3 regions of the Brevibacillus sp. FW301-21C12A genome follow, and region 2 is predicted to be linked to each of the others. Evidence: riboswitches for the same ligand, from Rfam matches in the RefSeq annotation. Region 2 holds a riboswitch; each other region holds the start of a gene.
What was found. Region 2 has a riboswitch for S-adenosylmethionine ahead of metK (methionine adenosyltransferase). Riboswitches for the same ligand answer to the same signal wherever they lie in the genome.
Positions count from the first base shown of each region.

Region 1: another riboswitch for S-adenosylmethionine. It lies ahead of metH (methionine synthase); the one in region 2 lies ahead of metK (methionine adenosyltransferase).
Region 3: another riboswitch for S-adenosylmethionine. It lies ahead of AC3WQH_RS22520 (sugar ABC transporter substrate-binding protein); the one in region 2 lies ahead of metK (methionine adenosyltransferase).

Region 1 covers NZ_JBYTBG010000002.1:123,270-125,536, reverse strand. The annotation lists gene metH (methionine synthase) at 1-895, opposite strand, end outside; SAM riboswitch class I at 1,013-1,114, opposite strand; gene AC3WQH_RS02180 (YjcZ family sporulation protein) at 1,325-1,432, shown strand; gene AC3WQH_RS02175 (hypothetical protein) at 1,429-1,707, opposite strand; gene AC3WQH_RS02170 (hypothetical protein) at 1,921-2,267, shown strand, end outside.
Region 2 covers NZ_JBYTBG010000046.1:18,266-20,532, reverse strand. The annotation lists gene AC3WQH_RS21420 (S8 family peptidase) at 1-440, shown strand, start outside; SAM riboswitch class I at 645-745, shown strand; gene metK (methionine adenosyltransferase) at 878-2,089, shown strand; gene AC3WQH_RS21410 (polysaccharide deacetylase family protein) at 2,234-2,267, shown strand, end outside.
Region 3 covers NZ_JBYTBG010000052.1:23,347-25,613, forward strand. The annotation lists gene AC3WQH_RS22515 (sugar ABC transporter ATP-binding protein) at 1-137, opposite strand, end outside; gene AC3WQH_RS22520 (sugar ABC transporter substrate-binding protein) at 215-1,237, opposite strand; SAM riboswitch class I at 1,355-1,475, opposite strand; gene AC3WQH_RS22525 (ATP-binding protein) at 1,678-2,267, shown strand, end outside.

The sequences.
Region 1 (2,267 bases), on a different contig from region 2:
CCCGGATGTGGTCAGGCGTCGTTCCGCAGCAGCCGCCTGCCACGTTCAGCCAGCCTTGCTCGGCAAAAGCGCGCATTTTCGCAGCAAGTCCTTGCGGCGTCTCGTGGTAGTGCCCGTTTTCGTCCGGCAGCCCGGCGTTTGGATAGCAGCTTACCCCACATTGGGCCAAGCCGGACAACGTGCGCAGATGGTCGCGCATAAATTCCGGCCCTGTCGCACAGTTCAGGCCGATCGTCACGGGCTTCAGGTGCTCAAGCGAGATGTAGAACGCTTCAATGTTTTGCCCCGCCAAAGTCGTACCCATCGGCTCGATCGTTCCGGACAGCATCACCGGCAGTTCTACGTTCAGTTCTTCAAACGCCTGGCGAATGCCGATCCCGCCTGCCTTGACGTTCAGCGTATCCTGCGACGTCTCCAGCAACAGGACGTCCACCCCGCCGATAATCAACCCTTTTGCCTGGCGGTAGTACGACTCCACCAGTTCCTCGAAAGTGACGCCGCCTGTCAGTGCCAGCGTTTTCGTCGTCGGCCCCATCGCCCCCGCCACGTAGCGCGGCCATTCGGCTGTGGAGTAGGCATCGACTGCTTCCTTCGCCAGACGGGCAGCGGCGATATTGATTTCCAGGTCCTTGTCCGCGACATCGTATTCGGCCAACACGACCGAAGTCGCCCCGAATGTATTGGTCTCCACGATGTCCGCTCCCGCTTCCAAATATTTTTCATGGATGGAGCGAATCACATCGGGCCTGGTCAAATTCAGCAGCTCGTTGCAGCCGTCGTACGCTTCGCCGCCAAAATCATCGGCGGTCAGGTTCGCCTGCTGCAGCATGGTGCCCATCGCACCGTCCAGAATCAGAATTTTCCGGGAAAGCTGTTCGCGAAAAGTGGGTTTCATTGACGTGCTCCTTTTCTCCCTTGCGTCGGTTTATTCTCAGCCGTTTTTTGCATCAAAAAATCCTCTTCTTTGAAAGAAGAGGATTTGTCCGCGGATACACTTTGCGCCTGAACCATCCTCTCATCTTTCAAAGCACGTAGCTTTGCTGGAATTGGCACCGGATTTTAACCGGTTGCCGAGGCTTCATCAGGCCAGTCCCTCTGCCTCTCTTGATAAGAGTTGTTACTATGCTATTCATTTTTTGCTTTCAGGTTTGATGTTTGAAAGTATCTTAACACCGCGAAAAGTCTTCGTCAATTGAGAATTTGTCTATTCTTTACACTCTTCCCGCTCTTCTGCGCCCATTTTTGCGCATACCGGGCATTCGCCCACGCCAATCTGTGCGTTCGTGTATAGACTGTAGCATAACGGAAAGGAGGGGGAACAAACGTGAGTACATCTTACTGCGGACACGGCATCTTTGGAGACAGCTTCGCATTGGTGCTCGTACTGTTTATCCTGCTGGTCATTGTCGGGTGTTCGAACGACGACTGCTAAGTAAATGACAGGAAGAGGCTATCCCCCTTGCCTTGGCTTGAAGGGATAGCCTCTTTTTTCATGTCATGGACAGTGCGATCGCAGCCAGACCGCCTGCCGTAAAAGGCGACGCGCTCACGCTTGTCCACCTGGACGGTCAGGACGTCATACGGGACAGGCTTGCCGTTTTCCATCCGCTGGTCGCTGACGTTCATCCACGTTCTGTTGCGCCAATGCTCATCCGCATAAACCTCTGTCGCCTGGCGCTCGTAAACGTCGGCTTCTTCCCCCACCATCGTTTTCCAAAAGGCTTGCGCGACTTTTTCTGCTGCCGCAGGCGCGACCGTTGCCTTCTCGCCGCCATTGATCCAGCTACGGGCTTTTTGTGAGAAGCATCGTTAGTTAACTTTTTTCAACAGGATGGCACTTGACCGCTCTGCCTTCATTGTCAGAGCGAAACGCTTTTGCTATCATGAGGCTACCCAAACCGATGAAAGGAACGATCGACAATGGACGCTCTGCTCGCGCGTGAAAAGGACGAATTTCTGTCCTGTATAGAAACGATAAAAGAACTGGAAAGCTCCGAATTTGAAAGCTACTCCATCGTAAAGCATACCGAAACAGGAGAACATTATTTGCGCTACTTTTTGTCCCATATCAACCTGTCGGAAGGGGGCCGCAGGGACAACTACGATCACTTCCTGCCGATTGACTCCGATGACGTCCTGGGACTGATGTTCGGCGAGCAGCCGTACCGCTTCCCGGAAAACTGGCGCTCCCCCTACCTGCGCAGCGGCAACGACAATCGGCTCATTCCGTTTGATCCATCCGAAAACTACGATCTGGACGAGGAGGC
Region 2 (2,267 bases):
CTAACGAGGCAGTAACTCGTGCGCAGTTTGCCACAATGCTGCTGCAGGCGATGCGCGCAACCGGCTCGAAGGTAGCCAGCGCGTATTCCGGACGGGAAGTGTTTTCTGATTTGCCAAAAAAGCACTGGGCGTACAACACCCTTGGAGTGGCTTATCAGCTCGGAGTCTTGAAGGGGTATCCAAACAGTCAGATCAAGCCTGACCAAGCTGTTTCGCGGGCGGAAATGGCCGCGATGATCGCCAGGGCGAAGGGCGTGGCTCTGAACAGCAGCAGCGCACCGAGCTATCGCGATGTTCCGGCCGGCCATTGGGCAGCACCGGCGATCGGCGCTTTGACGGCAAGAAACTGGCTAAACGGATACGGTTCGCTCTTCAAGCCACAGGGCAGCGCTACGCGGGCCGAGGTTGTTGTATTAATCGCCAAATCGTATCAAGTGTAAGAAAAAATTTTCCGCTTTGCGTTCGACAGACGCATGGCATGGCTATATCGTCCTTGTGAAAACGCGGCTTCGATCACCTCAGACGCTTCCCGCAGGCGATTCCAACAGCGTTTTGTACAGGGCGATTTCGGCCAAAGAGGTGCTCTGGCAAAAGTCTATTGACACCACCTCAAAAAACAATTATTCTATAATCCGTAATGGATACTCTTATCCAGAGCAGGCGGAGGGACTGGCCCTATGAAGCCCGGCAACCGTCTGGAGCGGTGCTAACCAGCAGGACGGAAATCTGTTCTGGCCGATAAGAGGATGAAGGAAGCTAAAAGCGCTCAAACCTTTTCCTCCAAAAGATGGAAAAGGTTTTTTATTTGCGTTTACGTCGATAAAATCCTGACTCGGCTACCAAACTATTTGTATGAGGTCAAAGGAGGTATTTTCTCATGGCTTTGCAAAAAGGTCGTCGTCTGTTCACATCTGAGTCTGTAACCGAAGGACATCCGGATAAAATTTGTGACCAAATTTCCGACTCCATCCTGGACGCCATTTTGGCCAAGGATCCAAACGCTCGCGTAGCTTGCGAAACTTCCGTAACTACCGGGCTGGTTCTCGTAGCCGGTGAAATCACCACCAACACGTACGTGGACATCCAAAAGCTGGTGCGCGAAACGATCCGTGAGATCGGTTATGATCGTGCGAAGTTCGGCTTTGACGCTGACACTTGCGGCGTAATCACTGCGATCGGCGAGCAATCCGCTGACATCGCTCTCGGCGTAGACCAGGCTTTGGAAGCGCGCGAAGGCAAAATGACCGACGCTGAGATCGAAGCGATCGGTGCAGGTGACCAAGGTCTGATGTTCGGCTTTGCTTGCAACGAAACACCTGAGCTGATGCCGCTGCCGATCAGCATGTCTCACAAGCTGGCTCGCCGCTTGACTGAAGTTCGCAAAAACGGCACACTCGCCTACCTGCGTCCTGACGGCAAAACGCAAGTAACGGTTGAGTACGATGGGGACAAGCCAGTTCGCATCGACACCATCGTGATTTCGACTCAACACGCTCCTGAGACTACCTTGGAGCAAATCAAGCAAGACCTCATCGAGCAAGTTATCAAACCAGTTGTTCCGGCTGAGCTGCTGGACGCTGATACCAAATACTTCATCAACCCGACTGGCCGCTTCGTAATCGGCGGACCTCAAGGGGACGCTGGTCTGACTGGCCGCAAAATCATCGTAGACACTTACGGTGGCTACGCTCGTCACGGCGGCGGCGCGTTCTCCGGTAAAGATCCGACAAAAGTAGACCGCTCCGGCGCTTACGCTGCTCGTTACGTAGCGAAAAACATTGTGGCTGCTGGCCTGGCTGACAAATGCGAAGTGCAAGTGGCTTACGCAATCGGTGTAGCGCAGCCTGTATCCATCGCTGTTGATACTTTTGGTACAGGAACCGTTTCCGAAGAAGATCTGGTGAAACTGGTGCGCAAACACTTCGACCTGCGTCCGGCTGGCATCATCAAGCAGCTCGACCTGCGTCGCCCTATCTACAAACAAACAGCGGCTTATGGCCACTTTGGACGCAATGACCTGAAGGTTCCTTGGGAGCAAACAGACAAAGCAGAAGTTCTGAAGCAAGAAGCTGCGCAACTGGCAAAATAAGAACGACAAAGAAAGAGCCTGGTAAAGCTACTGGGCTCTTTTTTTATTACGGGGAAAATTTTCCAGTTATTGGTGGGCTTTAAGCGAAGGGGAAATGTAGGACTGTGTCGAATCTCCTAGTGAGGAAGTAGAGGAGGGGTTTCTTTGCCGAACAAAAGGCTCTTCCTGACCGTATTTG
Region 3 (2,267 bases), on a different contig from region 2:
ATCAGCGTGCTTTTTCCCGCTCCGTTCGCTCCGAGCAGCGCGTGCACCTCGCCAGCCTTGACTTCAAAATCGACGGAGCGCAACGCAGGCACGCCGGAAAACTGCTTCACAATCCCTTTCATCTGCAAGCTGGACACTTTTCGCCCCCCCTAAATAAACAAGATTCCCGTTGACAAAAGCAACGGGAATAGCCAAACCAACCAGCTCTATTTGCTTACTTGCCCCACTCTTGTACGTATTGGGACAGATCGCCCATCGTTACTTTTTTATCCTTTGGCAAGTCTTCCTGTTTGACCAGCACCGGATTCAGCTTCACGCTGTCTGGCACTTGCTCGCCTTTCATTTTTTGGAAAACGGTCTGCGCGTGAATGCGTCCGATATTCGACGGATCTACCGCTGCTGTCGCGACCCAAGGAGAGTTTGGCTCCTGGATCAGTTGCAAGTCTTCGTCGCTCAGGTCGATGCCGTACACCTTGATCTCGGTGCGTCCTGCTTGCTGGATCGCACGGGTTGCCCCTTTGGCAAATTCATCCCACGATGCCCATACGGCTGTAATGTCGCCTTTGTTCGGATACTTTTTCAAAATCGCTTCCATCTGCGCTTGCGTATCCAGCGCGGTGTTGTTCGTTGCCGAGCCAAACGCGGCGATTTCCTTGATATCCGGGTATTTTTTCAGGAATGCTTCATACGTTACCTGGCGCTTTTCCATCGGCGCAAAGCCCGCTACCCAAATTTTCACGATGTTGCCTTTGCCGCCCGTATCGGCAGCCAGCTTTTCCAGGCTCAACTCGGCCAGCTTGTTGTCATCTTGCTCGACGACAGGGACGCCCGGCAGCTTGATATCGGTGTCGAACAGCACGACCGGGATCTTTTTGTCGACCGCTTTTTGCGTGCCTTGCTGCAGCGCTTCCGCCGTACCGTGGTCAATCAGGATGCCGTCAAAATTTTGGTTCACCGCAGCGTCGAGGTTGGAGGCCATTTTCGACAAATCGGTATCTGCGTTGAATACGGTCAGCTCGCCGCCGTTTTTCTCGACTTCCTGCTTCACGCCGTTAATGTATTGGGCAGAAAACGTGCCGACGTTTTGGCGCATAATCAAGGCAATGCGCTTCGCCTTCTCGCCGCCGGAAGCGCCGCTTCCCGCCTGATTTTGGGTGTCCGCTCCCCCGCCGCAAGCGGTCAAGGCCAGCGACGCAGCCAGTACGATTGATGTGACAAGACCCAGTCTCTTTTTCATCGAAAAATCCCCCTTTTTCTTTCTTCCTGCTGAGCTTCAAGCTGAGGAGGCTACGCCCTTCCAATAGGAAAAGCCTCTTTCAACAGATGAAAGAGGCTTGATCGACAAGATTCGCGCCTCTTATCTGTCAGGTATCGCTACCTGTTGGAGTTAGCACCTTGGCTCGCAAGACGGTGATCTTGCCAGCTAGGTTGCCGGGCATCATAGGGCCATTCCCTCAGCCTTCTCTGGATAAGAGTAGTTTTTATTTTCGCAACGTTTGTATTAATATATACAGACTATAATCCTTGTTTTACCCATCTGTCAACTGGGTTTTTGAAGCTTTTGTCCTCCAAAATAATCCCAACTCGATGTCCAAATTTTGGAGGAATTATGTAAGGTCTTGTCGAAACCTTGTAGATTGAAGCAAAAGCCATGCAAATTTGCGATGGGGATGTCTAATGAGTCTACTAAAAGAACTAATCTTGCAAATGTTTTTTGCCTTGACACCGTTTGTTTTGTTCAACATCTATTACCGCGACCGGATGCGTAACTATAGCCGTTGCTTTATTCTCGTAACCAGCTCTGTCTGCATGTTTCTGGCGATGACCTTCGCTTCGAGCGTCAACGAAGGAATCATTTTCGACATCAGGCACGTCATCGTCTTTTTCGCTCTGATCTACGGCGGAGTACGAATCGCCTTGATCGTGCTGATCGAATCAGCGCTGTACCGCTTTTATCTGGGCGGCGAAGGCACCTGGGTCGCCATGCTCGTAATGGCCGCCACGTTTGCAATCTCCCTCCTGATATATCAACGCTACAAAGCCAGTTATCGGAAAACACTGTTTACTCTTTTGACGGGTGCGCTTTTTTCCCTGATAGATTTGGGGTTGACCTATCTCAATTTTCCCACCTATGTATCCCATCAGCTTCCCTATCATGTGCTTGTGATTCCCGTTCAAAATTTTGTCGGCATCTGGCTGTTGATGTCGTTATTTAGCAAATGCGTATCAGACAAGGAATTGTTCATTCGCCATGCCCAAAACGAAAA